DNA from 2 places in the Rhizobium sp. LjRoot258 genome. Region 1 is predicted to be linked to the other one. Evidence: predicted binding sites of a transcription regulator. Region 1 holds the regulator's gene; the other holds the start of a gene.

The links. Region 1 encodes LexA, which represses DNA repair genes until DNA is damaged. Its sites were predicted from a motif close to TGTTCNNNNTGTGTTCNG; they were not measured.
Region 2: ACSQ9D_RS11125 (ATP-dependent helicase) is a predicted target of LexA. The motif match lies at 2,841-2,858, and genes of this name have one in related genera.

Annotation. Positions count from the first base shown of each region.
Region 1 covers NZ_CAXUST020000001.1:1,368,521-1,374,159, forward strand. The annotation lists gene gltA (citrate synthase) at 1-511, opposite strand, end outside; gene lexA (transcriptional repressor LexA) at 1,642-2,358, opposite strand; gene ACSQ9D_RS06905 (VOC family protein) at 2,557-3,441, shown strand; gene kdsA (3-deoxy-8-phosphooctulonate synthase) at 3,438-4,283, shown strand; gene ACSQ9D_RS06915 (methyl-accepting chemotaxis protein) at 4,305-5,639, opposite strand, start outside.
Region 2 covers NZ_CAXUST020000001.1:2,235,335-2,240,973, forward strand. The annotation lists gene ACSQ9D_RS11115 (efflux RND transporter permease subunit) at 1-1,329, opposite strand, end outside; gene ACSQ9D_RS11120 (efflux RND transporter periplasmic adaptor subunit) at 1,326-2,492, opposite strand; gene ACSQ9D_RS11125 (ATP-dependent helicase) at 2,901-5,381, shown strand; gene ACSQ9D_RS11130 (hypothetical protein) at 5,591-5,639, opposite strand, start outside.

The DNA.
Region 1 (5,639 bases):
TCGGCATCTTGGCGATCATGCGCAGGCTTGCGACCATGCGCTGATGCGGATCCGTGATGTCGGTGGAGTCGTGGTAGAAGGCCGACAATGCACCGACGCAGCCGCACATGACAGCCATCGGATGCGCGTCGCGGCGGAAGCCCGTGAAGAACCGGCTCATCTGCTCATGCACCATCGTGTGATGCGTGACGCGATAGTCGAAATCCTTCTTCTGGGCCGCGGTCGGCAGTTCGCCGTAGAGAAGCAGGTAGCAGACCTCGAGGAAGTCGCCATGCTCGGCAAGTTGCTCGATCGGATAACCGCGATGTAGCAATACGCCGGCATCACCATCGATGTAGGTGATCTTCGATTCACAGGATGCGGTCGAGGTGAAACCAGGATCGTACGTGAAGGAAGCCGTGTGCTTGTACAGGGCGCCGATATCAATGACGTCAGGGCCGATCGTGCCGCTCTTGACGGCGAGATCGACTGATTTATCACCGATTTTCAGTGTTGCGCTTTGTTCCGTCATGCTGATCCTCCAAACTGGCGGTTGGCGCCATAAAAGCGCCATAGGGTTAAGCGTCGTCGACGATAGCTATATGATCGCGCGCCCAATGCCAAGTTCCCGTGATGCCATTTTGTGCATCGCAGTATCAACTTTTGGGCACTGCTGCGATGAGCCCTGCGCATAGCAGAAGCTGATGATTATCCTTGGCTTTTCTGGCTTCCGATTTTCCTTCAGATTTCAATCGATTATTGTTGCCTCGAGCCTGAAGAGCTTGCTTTGTGGTTGCAAGGGGGCTGTTTTTCGGCGCAGATGCATGCCGGGGTTGAAGCCATTTGTGAGACAGGCCGCCCCCGGCGCGGATGCGCTTGCTCGCGTGGCAGAGCGTTCTTTGTCCGGGCTCAATCTGGTCAAAAGCCTCCGCGCGCCTTCCGCACGCAATCACCCGTCTCCTGGCCAACGTGGGTTACGACCGCGACGCTCAGCTGCTCTTCGTGGTTTCGACGCGCGGTGGCGACGGAGATGGATCATGGGCGGTTCTTCGTATTTTCTCCGGTCTTCCTCGGGGCCGGCGCCGCCCTCTGGTTTGAGCTCGCAAGTGACCGGCCAACGATCCGCCTTGGGGCATGGTTTGTTGCGTTGGCGCTGATTTTCGATCAATGGCGAAGGGCGCTGGCGGCGGAGCTAGACCAGCTACCGAGTACTGAAGCGTATCGCCCCTGACCGGCGGCGGGGACAGCGAAGGCCAAGCTCCAGGACTCTCGGATGAGGAATTGCGTCATGCCCGCAATGCGTTGCGGCAGCCTCTGCGACGGGCGTTGAAAACCGCGTCGTTTGCCTGAAAGGCGCCTGGCGCACCGCCCCGCACGATAGCGGCTACGTTCTGACAATCGTCGAAAACCTCGCTTACGTCGGCGCTGCGTGCGATACCGCCGATATCGTCGTGACGCCCGTTCGCCTGCGTGCGACCGAATGCCGGTCGGGCGCACTGCTGTTCACCGGAGAAATCCTGCGCGGCTCTGGCGCCGCCGAGGGGATAGACGACCTGGGCTCACCCGTCGTTACGGCCGCCTATACCACGCTTGACCGCCCCTGGATGCCGCATCGGGCGTACAACTGGCGAAGCGGCACGTTTGACGGTGAGCCGCCTGCCTCTAATGATAACGACGAATGAGGCCGACGAGCTTGCCCTGAACCTTGACGCGGTCGGGTCCAAAAATACGCGTTTCATAAGCCGGGTTCGCGGCCTCAAGCGCAATGGAGGCGCCCTTCCGGCGGAAGCGCTTGAGGGTCGCTTCTTCGTCATCGACGAGTGCGACAACGATGTCGCCGGGATTTGCGGTGCTGCCATTGCGAATGATCACCGTGTCGCCATCGAAAATGCCCGCTTCGATCATCGAGTCGCCCTTGACCTCAAGCGCATAGTGCTCGCCTGGGCCAAGCATGTCGGCCGGAACCGTGATGTCGTGAGTATTGTTCTGGATTGCCGAAATCGGCACACCGGCGGCGATCCGTCCCATAACCGGTACAGAGGCGGAGCTGCCGTTGTCGGCATGTGCTACCGGTTTCGGTGGCGCAACCGGTTGCGGTTTGCCGAGACTGCCTTCGATGACGCTCGGCGAAAAGCCGCGGCGGGGTTGCAAGCTCGGGTTATATGCCTCTGGAAGCTTGATGACCTCCAGGGCGCGGGCCCGATTCGGCAGTCGGCGAATGAAGCCACGTTCTTCGAGCGCTGTAATCAGCCGATGAATGCCTGACTTCGACGCGAGGTCCAAGGCATCTTTCATTTCATCGAAAGAAGGGGGGACACCGGACTCCTTCATTCGCTCGTGAATGAAGAGAAGAAGCTCCTGTTGTTTGCGCGTCAGCATCGAAGTTGAACCCCAGAGTCGTGAAACAAAGCCAGAACAGACACTATATGTTCCATATGTGTTCCGCAAGTGCCTAAATTTTCGTAAAACTTGCCCGCAACTTGTTCAGTTTTCTCAGCTCATTTGACTGAAAGCGCCGAAGGGGGTTGCATTGTCCTGCTACCCGGCGCACATCTTCGCAAATTCCGGAGAGTTGCTATGAGCGAAGCGCATCCGCTGGACCACATCGTGCTGCCGGTCTCCAATATTGGGCTCGCGCGCGAACGTCTCGGAAAACTAGGATTCACCGTCGCGCCCGATGCCCGGCATCCGTTTGGAACCGAGAACGCCTGCATATTCTTCTCCGACGAAACTTACCTAGAGCCCCTGGGGGTCGCCAGCGCGGAACTGCACGAGGCGTCGGCAAAGAAAGGGAATGTCTTCACCGCGCGTGATCGCGCCTTTCGGTTTCGATGCGGGGATGATGGATTCTCTGCCGTGGTCTTCGCGACCGCAGATGCCGATCGCGACCACGCTCGGTTCCTTTCCGAAAGGATCAATGGCGGCGAGATGCTGCAGTTCGAGCGACCGATGAAGATGCCCGATGGATCGGAGGCCACAGCCGCGTTCAAGCTCGCTTTCGCGGTGGATCTGCGGGCTCCGGACTTCTTCTTTTTCACGTGCCAACGGGTCAATCCGCTGCCGGCCGATCGAAAAGCGCTGCATGTGCACGCAAACGGCGTCCATGGGATCGCAGAGATCGCTCTGGTCTCGCCAGATCCCAAGGCGTTCGGATCATTCGTACGCGCAGCGGCGCACAGCCCGGTCATTGTCAACGACGCCTTCGGCGTGAGCGTCGTCACTCCGAATGCCAGGATCAGCATTCTATCCCCCGATGGATTGTATGCCTATTTCGACCTTCCTGCAGCGTCGACCGATCGCGGCCTGAGAGGCATTGCCATCGTCTTCAAGGTCGACGATCTTGCCGTGACAGAAGCGCATTTGGCTGCTAACGGGATGACCTACACGCGCAAAAACAATCGAATTCTGGTGAAGGCGGCTGCCGGGCAGGGCGCGCTCTTCGCCTTTGAGGAGAAACGATGAGCCAGACAAAGTCCGAAGTCGTGGTTGGCGAAGGCGCCGGCCGCGTCACCTTTTCCAATGCCGGTAAGCTGTCGCTGATTGCTGGGCCCTGCCAGATGGAGAGCCGCGACCATGCCTTCATGGTCGCCGGCGTGCTAAAGGAACTCTGCGACAAGCTTGGCCTCGGCCTCGTCTACAAGTCCTCCTTCGACAAGGCGAACCGCACCTCGCTGTCGGCCCAGCGTGGGATCGGCCTTGAAACGGCGCTGGAGGTCTTTGCTGACCTCAAGAAGGAATATGGCTTTCCGGTTCTAACCGACATCCACACCGAGGAGCAGTGCGCCGAGGTAGCGACCGTCGTCGACATCCTGCAGATCCCGGCCTTCCTCAGCCGCCAGACCGACCTGCTGGTTGCAGCCGCCAAGACCGGCCGCACCATCAACGTCAAGAAGGGCCAGTTCCTTGCTCCTTGGGACATGAAGAACGTCCTCAACAAGCTGAACTCGACCGGCAACCCCAATATCCTGCTTTGCGAGCGTGGCGCCTCCTTCGGCTACAACACGCTGGTTTCGGACATGCGTTCGCTGCCGATCATGGCGGCGATGGGCGCTCCCGTGATCTTTGACGCCACGCATTCGGTGCAGCAGCCGGGCGGGCAGGGTGGCTCAAGCGGCGGCCAGCGCGAATTCGTGGAGACGCTGGCACGGGCAGCCGTTGCCGTTGGTGTCGCCGGCGTCTTCATCGAAACGCACGAAGACCCTGACAATGCGCCGTCCGACGGGCCGAACATGGTTCACCTGAAGGATATGCCGCGGCTACTCGAAAAGCTGTTGGCCTTCGATGGGATCGCCAAGGCTGCCTGAACCTGCACAAGGTGCCGGCCGTCAACCGGCAAGCGCCATCCGTTTGTCGGAGGGATACCCCTTGGTCACGGAGTTGCTCGTATCGTCGAGACGGAAACGAGACAGCAGGTGATTGAGGTGCACCGCCTCGTCGCCGAGCTCTCGGCAGGCGGCGCTGGTTTGCTCGACCATCGCCGCGTTCTGCTGCGTGACGCTGTCCATGGTGTTGACGGCGGCGTTGACTTCCAGGAGCGCGGTGGTTTGTTCGGAGGAAGAACGCACGATCCCCTCGATCAGCGCAGTGACTTTCAGAACCTGCTGATCGATATTGCTGAGCGCTTCGCCTGTGCGGTTGACGAGGCCAACGCCTGCTGAAACCTGGCTGGAGGACGTCTCGATCAACTGTTTGATTTCTTTCGCCAGATTGGCAGAGCGACCGGCAAGGTCGCGCACTTCCTGCGCAACGACGGCAAAGCCTTTTCCGGCCTCACCCGCACGGGCGGCCTCCACACCGGCATTGAGCGCGAGGAGGTTGGTCTGGAAGGCGATTTCGTCGATGACGTTGATGATCTGGCCGATCTGAGCGGATGATGTCTCGATCTTCTCCATCGCGGCCACCGCCTCGTGCACGACGGTTGCCGAGTAGCTGGCGCTTTCCTTGGTCGCCGTCATCATCGCGTTCGCTTCATTGGCCCGTTCCGATGAGTTCTTGACGGTGACGGTGATCTGGTCGAGCGCGGAGGCTGCCTGCTCCAGTGAGGCGGCCTGATGTTCCGTTCGCCGGGCCAGATCGTCCGTGCTCGAGGCGATTTCGCTCGAGCCGGTCCTTACGGTATTCGTGACGGCCGAGATTTCCTTCATTGCGCCGGAAAGCGTGCGGATGCTCGAGTTGAACTCCTGGCGCAGCTTTTCGTAGGCAGCTTCGAAGGGTTCGCTGAGCTGGACAGTGAGGTCGCCGCCGGAAAGGCGCTCCAGACCGCGGCTCAGGCTTGCAATGACGCGCTCGCGGGCGGCGTCCTCTTCTGCCTTGGTCGCGGCAATGACCGCATCACGCTGTGTCTGCACCTGGCGTTCGGCATCTTGGCGCTCGCGGATATTGTTTCGCTCTTCAGCAGATTGACGGAAGACGGTAACGGCGCGAGCCATCTCGCCGATCTCGTCGGCGCGGCGGCTGAAGGGCACTTCCTTCGAATAATCGCCACCGGCAAGGATCGCCATATAGTCGCGCATCGCCGAGAGCGGCACGATAGCGCGTCGGCGGAAGGCATAGAGGCCGCCGAGCAACAGGCAAAACGAGACAGCGGCTGCCGCAAGCGTGATCGTGGAGAGGATGCGGGTCTGTTCGGCGGCATCCTTTTCGGCAGCAGCAAGGAAGGC
Region 2 (5,639 bases), 870 kb from region 1:
CGCAAAGAACACCTCGCGTGTGCCAAGCACGGCCGCCGCCCGCGGCCCCATGCCTTCCGATCGGCGGCGCACAATGTTCTCGAGAACGACGATCGCGTCGTCCACGACGAGACCTGTGGCCAACACGATTGCAAGAAGCGTCAGGATGTTGATCGAGAAGCCGACGAGATAGACGGCCGCAAGCGTTCCGATCAGCGCCACCGGCATGCTGACGGCAGGGATGATCGTCGCGCGCCAGTCCCGCAGGAAAAGATAGATCACGCCGGTAACGATGACGGCGGCCAAGATCAATGCCAGCACGACCTCATGAATCGCCCCCTGGATGAAGACGGCATCATCGCTGGTAACGGCGATCCGCGTGCCCTCGGGAAGCGTCTTCGAAAGCTCGGCAACGGCGTCCTTGATGCCGTTCGAAATGTTCAGCGTATTCGACTGCGCCTGGCGGATGACGCCGAGACCGATGCCGGGAACGCCGTTGGAGCGCAGTGCCGTCTGTCCGTCGCGCGGTCCGAGCGTAACGTTCGCCACATCGCCGAGGCGCACGCGGTTCTGCAAAATGACGTTGGCGAAATCCTCCGGCGTCTGCAGACTCGCCATCGCACGCACGACGATCGTCTGCGTCGGGCTCTTCAACGATCCGGCCGGCATATCGAGGGCAGCGCTCGACAGCGCCTTCGTCAGATCGCCAACAGTCAGCCCGCGACTGGCAAGTTCGCTCTGGTTGACGTCGACACGGAACACCTTCTCCTGGTCGCCATAGGTTTCGACATCGGCAACACCGTCGACCGAGGCAAGGCGGTCGATGACCTGGTTTTCCACGAGAAGGGTCAGGTCATCCATGTTGAGCTTGGACGAGGTCACGGCAAGTCGCACGATCGGCTGAGAATCCGAATCCGCCTTGACGATCTGCGGCGCATCCGCCTCCTCGGGCAGACGATCTGCGATACGGCCGATGGCGTCGCGCACATCGTTTGCCGCGACGGCAAGATCGATTGTATCGGAGAATTCGAGCGTCACCCGGCTCTGGCCGAACTGCGAACTGGAGGAAATCGACTTGAGGCCGCTGACGCGAGCGGCCGCGCCCTCGATCACCTTCGTCAGTTCCTGGTCGATCGTCTGCGGCGACGCACCCTCGAAAGTGGTGCGAACGGTCACGACGGGCCGATCGACATCAGGCAGTTCGCGCACTTCGATTCCGCCATAGGCCGCAAGGCCGGCGACGATCATCAAGGCATTGAAGACCAGCGCAAGGATGGGGCGTCGGACGAACAGCGCGGTAAAGGTCTGTTTGCCGGAAGCCGGCTTGTCCTGCATCTCGATCACGTTCATTGCGTGGCAGGCTCCGAATTCGACGCGACTTCGCCGGCAACCCGCACCCCGCCGCCCTCACGGACGCGCTGCAGGCCCTCGGTGACGATGGCATCGCCATCCTTCAGATCGGCTTTGACGAGAATGTAGTCGGGATTGCGCTGCACGATACTGACCCGTACCTTGCCGGACTTGCCGTCGACGACCTTCCAAACAAAAGCCCCTTGCGAGTCCCACTGGACCGAAAGCGGATCGACCGCCGGATATCGGTCACCCCCAAACTTCATCCCGACATTGAAGGACATGCCGGCGCGCAGCTCGTCCGATGCGTTGTCGATGCGGGCCCGAACGCGCATTGTGCGGCTGGCGGCGTCGATGCGGTTGTCGATTGCTTCGACCGCACCCGAGAACACCCGACCGGGCCGGGCTACCGACGTTGCCTCAACCGGCTGGCCGACCGTTATGGTGTTGGCGAAGCGCTCGGGCACCCAATAGTCGACAAGAATTTCCGTTCGGTCGTCGAGCGTCGCGACAGGCGTGGTTGTCGAGACGTTGTCGCCGATGTTGATAGGGATAATGCCGACGATGCCATCGATCGGCGCAACGATGCTGCGGCGTTCAAGATTGAGCTCGGCGGCCTGCAGCTGCAGCCGCGCGCCCTGCTCCGCGATTTCGGCATCGAAGACATCCATGCGCGATACGCTGGATTTGATGTTGTGGTAGAGACTGGATTTCTCGATGGCGCTCTTCAGCGCCACATCCGCCTGACCGCGAGCGATGACTTGCTCTTCGCTGTCGAGCTTCGCAAGGACCTGCCCCTTGGTGATCCTGTCGCCCGATTTGATGAGGATTTCGCGGATCGTGCCGCTCGCCTGCGGCATCACTACGACGGAGCGGATCGCATCCCCTGTGCCGATGGCGCTCAACCGATCATTGACGACGCCACGAACAACGGCTTGCGTGGCGACCAGAACGGGGGCATTGGCGCCGCCACCGCGACGCCTCGACTGCCCTTCTCCACTGGCCGCCAGCTGCGGTACAGCCTCGTCGGGCGCCAGCTTGGAAACCTCCGAAAAGCCGGCCTTGCGCAGCGTCTCGCCAGCTCCCGGCACAAAGTAAACCCATCCAGCAAAGCCGGCAGCAATCACGACAAGGCAAACTATAAACTGCTTCCAAAATGGCATTCACGTCTCCAGAGGGACTAGAGGCTGGTCCAGGGTCTATCGAAAGAGGCGTTCGCAGGACAAATTGCCGCACGTCTGCGACAATATTGTCTCTTTGCTGATCACCGGCAAGCGAATTGGCCCCTCATTACTGAATTGTAATATCAAGACTGAGTTATCGACGGAGTATCGGCCAATCGCTCCGCGCAGGTTTTCGCAGAGTCTCTTCGTTCGGGTCAAATGACGGTTGTTTTCTGACGTTTATGAGGGATGCGGTACCGCCGGGAACGAATCTCGCCCCACATGCCGGCAATTCGCTGCCGTTGCTGCCCTCTCACGCCAGATACAAGCTGAGGACAGCCATCCGACCGGAATGAAAGCAGAACATCTTTTCTGGTCTTTCCATCCCGAATCACTACATTACGCGCCATGAGCAATAGTTTCGACGATATCCCCTTCTTCGATGAAGAGCCGGGCGAGCCGCCGCGCAAGCAGCCGACCCCCGCCGCTTCCGCCGCCGGAGGGCTCGCCGCCCGGGCCATGGCCGCTAGAGATGGCGGCAAGCGCCCCGATTACCTTTCCGGCTTGAACCCCGAGCAGACCGAAGCCGTCGAAACGCTGGAAGGCCCCGTCCTCGTGCTCGCGGGCGCAGGCACCGGCAAGACACGTGTCCTCACGACGCGCATTGCCCATATCCTCAACACCGGCCGCGCATTCCCCTCGCAGATCCTCGCCGTCACCTTCACCAACAAGGCTGCCCGCGAGATGAAGGAGCGCATTGCCGTGCTCGTCGGCGGTGCTGTTGAGGGCATGCCCTGGCTCGGCACCTTCCACTCGATCGGCGTGAGGCTTCTGCGCCGCCATGCCGAAATGGTCGGCCTGCGCTCCGACTTCACGATTCTCGATACCGACGACGTCGTCCGTCTGATCAAGCAGCTCATCCAGGCGGAAGGTCTCGATGACAAGCGATGGCCTGCCAAGCAGTTCGCCGGCATGATCGACACCTGGAAGAACAAGGGCCTCGGCCCCGGCGACATCGCGGAAGGCGACGCACGCGCCTTCGCCAACGGCAAGGGCCGTGAACTTTACTTCGCCTACCAGCAACGGCTTTCGACGCTGAACGCCTGCGATTTCGGCGATCTGTTGATGCACCCGATCGCGATTTTCCGGAAGAACCCGGATCTTCTGAAGGAGTACCACGGCCGCTTTCGCTACATCCTCGTCGACGAATATCAGGACACCAACACCGCCCAGTACATGTGGCTGCGGCTGCTCGCGCAGCGCCCCAAGGGTGAGCAGCAGAACGTTTGCTGCGTCGGCGACGACGACCAGTCGATCTATGGGTGGCGCGGCGCCGAGGTGGACAACATCCTGCGCTTCGAGAAGGATTTCCCGGGCGCCAAGGTCATCAAGCTGGAGCGCAACTACCGTTCGACGGCACATATCCTCGGTGCGGCCGGCCATCTGATCGCTCACAACGAAGGCCGCCTCGGCAAGACGCTCTTCACCGATCGCAGCGATCCCGAAGACATCAAGGTCCAGGTGCACGCCTCCTGGGATTCCGAAGTGGAAGCCAGGGAAATCGGCGAGGAAATCGAGCAGCTTCAGCGCGGCGATCCCGATGGCAAGCGGCATCTGCTGAACGACATGGCGATCCTCGTGCGCGCCTCCTTCCAGATGCGCGAATTCGAAGACCGCTTCGTGACGTTGGGCCTCAACTACCGCGTGATTGGCGGCCCACGCTTCTACGAGCGCCTCGAGATCCGTGATGCCCTGGCCTATTTCCGCCTCGTCGCACAGCCTGCCGACGACCTCGCCTTCGAGCGCATCATCAACACCCCGAAGCGCGGTCTCGGCGACACGACGGTGCGCGCCCTTCACGATTACGCTCGCGCCCGCGATATCCCGATGCTGGCGGCAGCCGCCGACATGATCGAGACCGACGAGTTGAAGCCGAAGGCCCGCAAGGCTCTCTTCGATGTCGTCCAATCGTTCCGCCACTGGCAGGGAATGCTCGAAAATACGCCCCATACCGAGCTTGCCGAGCAGATCCTCGAAGAGTCGGGCTATACCGACATGTGGAAGAACGACAAGTCGGCCGACGCGCCGACCCGTCTCGAAAACCTGAAGGAACTCATCCGCTCGATGGAAAGCTTCGAATCGATGCGCGGCTTTCTGGAGCACGTCTCGCTGGTCATGGACGCCGAGCAGAATGAAAATCTCGACGCCGTCTCGATCATGACGCTGCATTCCGCCAAGGGCCTGGAGTTCGACACCGTCTTCCTGCCGGGTTGGGAGGAAGGTCTCTTCCCGCACCAGCGTTCGCTCGACGAAAGCGGTCGCGCCGGCCTCGAAGAAGAACGCCGCCTCGCCTATGTCGGCATCACCCGCGCCAAGCACCGCTGCCACATCTGGTTCGTCTCCAACCGACGCATCCACGGTCTCTGGCAATCCACCATCCCGTCGCGTTTTCTCGATGAACTGCCGGAAACGCATGTCGAAGTGGCGGAAGCCGAGCAGAGCTACGGCGGCTATGGTCGCGGCGGCTACGGCCAATCGCGCTTCGACAAGGCCGATCCCTTCGCCAACTCTTATTCGACGCCGGGCTGGAAGCGTGCGCAGCAGAACAAGACGGACGCCACCCGCGACAACTGGGGCACCCGTTCCGGCCACGCCGTGGAACGCATCGGCTACGGCGAAAGCGGCCCGCGCGGCCGCACCATCGATGGCGAACTGGTGGCAAAATCCACAGCGACCGAGCCCTCGAAGTTCAAGACCGGAGACCGCGTCTTCCACCTGAAATTCGGCAACGGCAACATCATCGAGATCGAGGGCAACAAGCTGACCATCGATTTTGACCGGGCTGGCCAGAAGAGAGTGCTCGATGGGTTTGTGGAGCGGGTTTCGTAGAGCGGAAATCAGCCTGCTCGCCAACCTCGTCCTCCCTCCCGCATAATGAACCCCGGCGCGCGCTGATTGCGGGAGAGAAGGAGGACGCAGATAAAACGCTATTCGCTATCTCTGATCGCAGCCTCGCTCATGGTCGCCGTCTATGCGAACGGCCGCGCTTGCCGCGACACCGAGTAAGTCCGAACTCACTGAGCGGGCGTGGCGCCCGCTCACCCCAGGATCGGCATCGATCCCAGTCCCAGTATGTCATTGATCAAT